Regions from separate parts of the Clostridium sp. SGI.024 genome, predicted to be linked through region 1. Evidence: a T-box and tRNA genes for the amino acid it is inferred to sense, from the RefSeq annotation. Region 1 holds a T-box; the other holds one or more tRNA genes.
The links. A T-box is a leader RNA that pairs with one kind of tRNA and senses whether it is charged. The one in region 1 lies ahead of argS (arginine--tRNA ligase), so its partner is inferred to be a tRNA-Arg.
Positions count from the first base shown of each region.

Region 1 (3,441 bases):
CTATTCCAATTAAAGCTAATGAATTCTTAATTACTTGACATGTAGCTTTTACTAAATTAACTCTAGCTTCTTTTAAGCTATCATCTTCTAAATTTAATACTGAATGTGCATTATAGAATTTATTAAATAGTTTTGCAACTTCTATTGCATATCTTGTAATTATAGAAGGTTCTAATTTTTCTGTTGCTAAATGAATTTGCTTTCCAAAGCCTTCTAATGATTTAATTAGTTCAAACTCTTCCTTAGTATTCAACTTAGAATAGTCTGCAACTCCCTTTAATTCTCCAGCTCTAGTTAATATACTATTTGCTCTTGCATAAGAATATTGTACATAAGGACCTGTTTCACCTTCAAATGAAAGCATTTCCTTCCAATCAAATACAATGTCTTTTTCTCTTGAATTCTTTAGATATGTAAAGACTATTGCTCCCACACCTATTTTCTTTGCTACTTCTTCTTTATTATCTAAATTAGGATTTTTTTCATTAATAACCTCTAAAGTCTTATCTATAGATTCCTTTATTAAGTCATCTAATAATATTACTTCACCTTTTCTTGTTGAAAGCTTTCTATCAGCAAATTTAACTAATCCAAAGCCTACATGAACACAATCCTTAGCCCATTCATGTCCAGCAAGTTCAAGCACTTTAAATACTTGCTTAAAATGTAAAGCTTGAGGTGTTCCAACTACATATATGCTCTTATAGAAATCATAAGTTTTCTTTCTATACATAGCTGCTGCTAAATCTCTAGTTGCATATATTGATGCTCCATCACCTTTTAAAACAATGCATGGTGGCATATTGTAATCATCTAACATAACTACTTGAGCTCCATTACTTTCAACTAAAAGATTTTTTTCTTTTAGCTCCTCAACTACTACATCCATCTTATCATTATAAAAAGCTTCCCCAGCATATGAGTCAAATTTAACATCAAATATTTCATATATTCTTTCAAACTCTTTTAAGCTTAAATCTCTAAATCTCTTCCATAAAGCTTCAACTTCTTTATCACCTTGTTCTAAAGCTTTAAAATATGTTCTTCCTTCATCTTCTAAAGCAGGATCTTTTTCTGCTTCATCATGGAATTTAACATATATTCTTAATAATTCATCTATAGCATTTTTTTCTAAAGCCTCTTCATTTCCCCATCTTTTATATGCGGAAATAAGCTTTCCAAATTGTGTTCCCCAGTCACCTAAGTGATTAATTCCTTCTACAGTATATCCTTCCTTCTTAAAAAGCTTATATAGTGAATTACCTATTGCTGTAGTAAATAAGTGTCCTACATGAAATGGTTTTGCAATATTAGGTGATGAATATTCTACACATATAGTTTTCCCATTTCCAATATCACTTGAACCATAATTTTCACCTTGAGATAAAACTTTATCTATAGTATTTTTAGTAAACTCACCTTTGTCAACAAAGAAATTAATATATGGTCCTATATTAATTATTTTTTCAAAACCTTCATCATTTATTTTTTCTTTTAATTCTTCAGAAATCATATTTGGAGCTTTTCTAAAAGCTTTTGCTAATTGGAAACATGGAAATGCATAGTCTCCCATCTCACTTTTAGGTGGTATTTCAATTAACTTCTCAATACTTTCAATATCCATATCTACATGGTTACTTATAGCTTCAGCAACTTTCTTCTTATAATCCATTTTTATCCTCCTTACAATTTTAAGCATATTATAGATTTTCCAATCTTATAGCTGAAAAGATAAAGTTCTATATTTTATTCTTGGAAATATATTATGTAATATTATTTCCTAAAAAAATAAAAAACCGCCTCTTAAATATTATAAGAGACGGATAAATCCGCGGTACCACTCTGATTGCAATAAATGCCACTCAATGCTTTAACGCAGCAAACGAACTATCCTACTTAGTTTCAGTAGTTATCTCCAAGGCTCTCTTCCTATTATTCTATCTTATAAGGCTTGCACCATCCCTTACTCGCTAAAAAGACTCAAATATAGTACTCTTCTTTTCATAGATTTTAATATCTTCTTATATAATATCAACATTATACATAAATGAAAGATTTATTGTCAATACAAATTAGCTAAGCTTCTCTATACTTTATTAATATAAATGTTATAATATTTTATATAAAATATTTTTTAGTTTTTTATTAAGGAGTTATTATGGATAGAATCGGTATTATTGACATAGGCCCAAGCTCTCTTAGACTTATGTTAACTGAGGTTAATAAAAATGGATACTTTAAAATAATTGATGAACTTAAAACATCAATTAGGTTATGTCATGACTTAGTTAAGGATGATGGTATTTGTAACGAAAATTTTACTACTATACTTTCTACTTTAAAAGCATATAAATCATTATGTACAGTTTCTGGTGCAAGCAAAATTTTTGCCGTAGCAACTGAGTCTTTAAGAGAAGCTAAAAACAAAGATATATTGTTACCTCTTATAAAAAAAGAGTTAAATATAGACATACGAATTTTAAGCTGTGAAGAGGAAATACTATATAACTTTCTAGGTGTAAAAAGAAGCATATACATAGAAAATTCTCTTTTAGTTGAAGTAGCTGGAACTGATACTCATTTAGCTTGGGTTAAAGATAATAAGATAATTAAAAGTATAACCTTACCTATAGGTAGTGTTAACTTAAGTTATAAATTTGAACTAAATGATAGAATACTTCCTAATGCTTTAACCAGTACCTTTGAATATTTATATGATTTACTTGAAAGCATTCAATGGCTAAAAGAAACAAAATTTGAATCTATAATAGGAATAGCTTCTACCATAAGAACTATCGGTAAAATAGATAGAGTAAGAAAAAGATATCCTCTTGAAATAATTCATAATTATGAGCTTACGGATATTGATGTTAAAGAAATTTTTAATTTATTGAAATGTAAAGACTATAAACAAAGGCAAAAACTTGATGGAATAGATCCAGAACTTGCAGATATTATAGTTGGAGGTACTGCAATTTTTAAAAAAATTGCTAATATGGTGCAATGTAGTAAAATAATTATTTCTGGAAGAGGCTTACGTGAAGGTTTACTATATGAATATTTAAATGAAAATTATTCACTAGAAAAAGATATATTAGATTATAGTATTAATGGGGTATTAGACACACTAAATGGAGATAAAAGTCATGCTAAAAACGTATTTAATATAACTTATTATTTATATAATGCTTTAAAAAGTATACATCATTTAGGTGATGAATTTTATCATATTATAAAAACTTCATCAATGCTTCATGATTGTGGAATAAGTATAAATTATTACAGTCATCACAAGCACTCTTTTTATATAATTTTAAATTCCTCAATTAATGGACTTACTCATAAAGAACTACTTATGAGTGCTGCTATTGCTGCATCTCACAGATTTAATAGTTATCAAACTCCAATATCACCATTTTCATCTATAATAAATCAATTAGA
Region 1 is NZ_JBNPON010000001.1:55,617-59,057, forward strand. Features, by position in the region: gene argS (arginine--tRNA ligase) at 1-1,672, opposite strand, end outside; T-box leader at 1,813-2,014, opposite strand; gene ACQRD5_RS00300 (Ppx/GppA phosphatase family protein) at 2,159-3,441, shown strand, end outside.

Region 2 (3,441 bases), on a different contig from region 1:
TACTTATCGTAGCAAAGGCTTTTAAAAGAAATTTATGAGAAATTATAATAGATATTAAAATTTTTTTTGATAAATAAATAGATAAATTATTAAGATAAAAAAGAAGAGATACTTCATTAAGAAGATCTCTTGATGTAATAAGATATTTCTATGATTGTGGAAGTTTACTCTTAATTACATCATAAACCTTTGTAATTAAAGCATCTTGCTCTTCTTTATTTAAGTTAGCTGTTTCAATAGCAGGATGTATATATAAATCAACGTGAGTAGGTTTAACCATCCATTTCTTTTTATTACTTTCCATTATCTTATAAGAGCCATTCATTGTAACTGGAACTATAGGAACCTTTGATTTTGTTGCAAGTTTAAAGCTACCAGCTTTAAATTCTCCCATATTATCACCTTTACTTCTAGTTCCTTCTGGGAATATTACTAAAGAATGACCTTTTTTTAGTATTTTAATACCTTCAATAATAGCTTCACTAGATTTTCTTAAGCTACTTCTATCCATAAATACGCAATACATATATTCCATCCAAGTACGAACTCCAGGAATTTTTTTAACTTCAATTTTAGATACGAAACCTTTTAATCCAGGTATTTCACTCATATATATAGGAATATCAAAGTTTCCTTGATGGTTACCAATATATAATACATTCGTATCTTTAGGTATGTTTTCAACACCATGTACTGTAACTTTAACTCCAGCGATTTTTAATAAGGTTCTTGCCCAAGATGTGGTATTTTTATAAACAAGTTTATCTCTTTCTTCATTTAATCCTTTTTTGGTAAGAGTCTTAGTTCTTATCATAGCCGGAATTTTTAAAATAAGTGAACTAAAGAATACTATATACCAAACAATAGATCTAAGCATGCAAATCAAATCCTTTCGATAATATAAATATATAAATAAAGTATATAACAAAGTATTAACATAGAAAAGTTAAATAAAAATCTTTTACTCTTTATATGTCTAGGGGTAACTATATATAATTAATAAACATATATTGTAAATTATTAGTTAATTGAGGTGTTAATTTTGAATAAGGCAAATCCTTATAAATTAAGTATAGAGAGAATGGAAGATATATTAGATACTGGTCCAATTATACCAAGGTGCTATGAAGTTACTTACTTAAAATCTTCAAAGAAAATGAAAATAAATATAAATAAAGATGAGAATAAAAGCAAGAACATATATAAAGGTGAAGGATTATGTGGAAGATGGTGCTGTGAGAATGAAAAGTACATGCTTTTCTTTCAAATAAATGTAATTTCAAATGAAAATAGTTATGAAAAGGTAAAGGAAAAAGATAAAAAAATAAGAAAAGAGCTTCCACTAATGATTAATTCTATAATTAAATCTGAAGAAAAGTTTCTTAAAAAAAATAAAGATTTAATTGAAGCTGAGATATTTATAAAGTTTAACTCCACCTATGATGATTTTTATAAGGTAGAAAGCTTTGGGGAATTAAAAAATTATATAAATATAGAAGGATATGATGAAAAAGAATTAAAAGAAAAGGAAGTTAATAGTCAGCTAAAAAAAATAAAAAACAATGTGGATATTAATAAAAATCTAATTTTAAATCTAATTAACCCTCATATAGAAATACACTTAGCACCAGTGTATGGAAAGGAAGTTAAGTTTCTAATAAAAGAAATAGAACTACTAAGTATAAAAGAATTAGATAGTATTGATGGATACTCTAAGGAACATGAAATAGTTGTTTTGGTGAAAATATTAAGTGGAAATGATATAGAAGAGTTAATATTAAATATAAGAGTAAAACCAAATGTTTTAATAATTGAAAAGATAGGGTAATTCTAAGTTCTAAATCAAAATATTGACATATGGAAAATGTTATTATACAATTTATTTGGTACTCAAGTCTCCATAGTTCAATGGATAGAACAGTCCCCTCCTAAGGGACAGATACAGGTTCGATCCCTGTTGGGGATACCAGTAAAAACTCGTAAGCCTTTATATCAATAGGTTTACGAGTTTTTTATTTATTAATTGATGTAATAAAGATTTCGTTGTTTTAATATTATTGACAAACTAGTTGAATTATTAGAAAATATTTTATGTTTAAGAGCAGATGGGCAGCTAATTACCCATTGCTCTTTTTTTATGCAAATAAATAATAAAAGTAATCGTACTAATAAATGCAGGAGGATACAATGAAGAAAATATTAAAAGATAAAGCTTTTATTACTACAATGCTTACATTAGCATTACCAATCACATTTCAAAATCTTGTAACATCATCACTAAATCTTGTAGATAATTTGATGATTGGTAGATTAGGAGAAGAAGCAATTGCATCAGTTGGACTAGCTAACCAATATTTCTTTATATTTACTCTATGTCTTTCAGGTATAAATGCAGGGGCTAGTGTGTTTATGTCACAGTATTGGGGAAAGAAAGATGTTAAAAGTATTAAAAAGGTACTTGGATTAGATATATCTATAGGTTTTGTTGCTTCTATAATTTTTGGAGGTGCTGCCTTTTTCTTAGTTAATCCAATAATGTCTGTATTATCAAAAGATGCTAAGGTTATTGAACTTGGAGCACAATACTTAAGAATTGTTGCTATTAGTTGTTTATTTACTAACTTCACTCAAGCTTTTTCATCAGCTCTAAGGAGTTCAGAACAGCCAAAGACACCAATGTATGCAAGTATAATAGGAGTACTTTGTAATGCATTTTTAAACTGGGTATTTATATTTGGTAACCTTGGAGTAACACCAATGGGAGTTGCAGGTGCTGCTCTAGCAACAACTATTGCTAGAACTTTAGAAGTGGCCTATATAATTTTTATGATTTATGCTAAAAATAATATTGTTTCATCAAAGATAAGAGAGCTATTTTCTTTTGATATGAACTTTATAAGAATTTATTTCAATACATCTACTGCAGTTATTGCTAATGAATTATTATGGTCTTTAGGGATGACAGCTTATTCAATAGCCTATGCGCAAATAGGAACTAGTGCAGTTGCTACAATGCAAATTGCAACAACATTAAATAATATGTTTATGGTTTTATGTATAGGATTAGCATCTGCAGCAGCTATAATGGTTGGCAATAAAATAGGTGCCAATGAAGAAGAGGTTGCTATAGATTATTCACATAAGCTTGGGAAAGTTTCTCCTATAATAGGATTAATAATAGGAGTAGTAGTATGGATTTTAGCACCACAAATTGTTAAGCCATTTAATGTTGAATCAAATACTTTTAAAGACGCAGTTACTGTTTTAAGAATTATGGCGTTAATATGTCCTATAAGGTTCTATAATGTAGTTATGATTGTTGGAATTTTTAGAGGTGGTGGAGACACTCTTTATTCAACACTAGTACAATTAGGAACTATATGGTTCTATGCTGTACCTATTTCTTTTTTTAGTGCAATAGCTTTAGGCTTACCAGTAACA
Region 2 is NZ_JBNPON010000025.1:38,989-42,429, reverse strand. Features, by position in the region: gene ACQRD5_RS08945 (lysophospholipid acyltransferase family protein) at 149-877, opposite strand; gene ACQRD5_RS08940 (staygreen family protein) at 1,043-1,828, shown strand; tRNA gene ACQRD5_RS08935 (tRNA-Arg) at 1,895-1,969, shown strand; gene ACQRD5_RS08930 (MATE family efflux transporter) at 2,188-3,441, shown strand, end outside.
Region 2: it encodes a tRNA-Arg, which carries the amino acid that the T-box ahead of argS (arginine--tRNA ligase) is inferred to sense. The anticodon was not compared.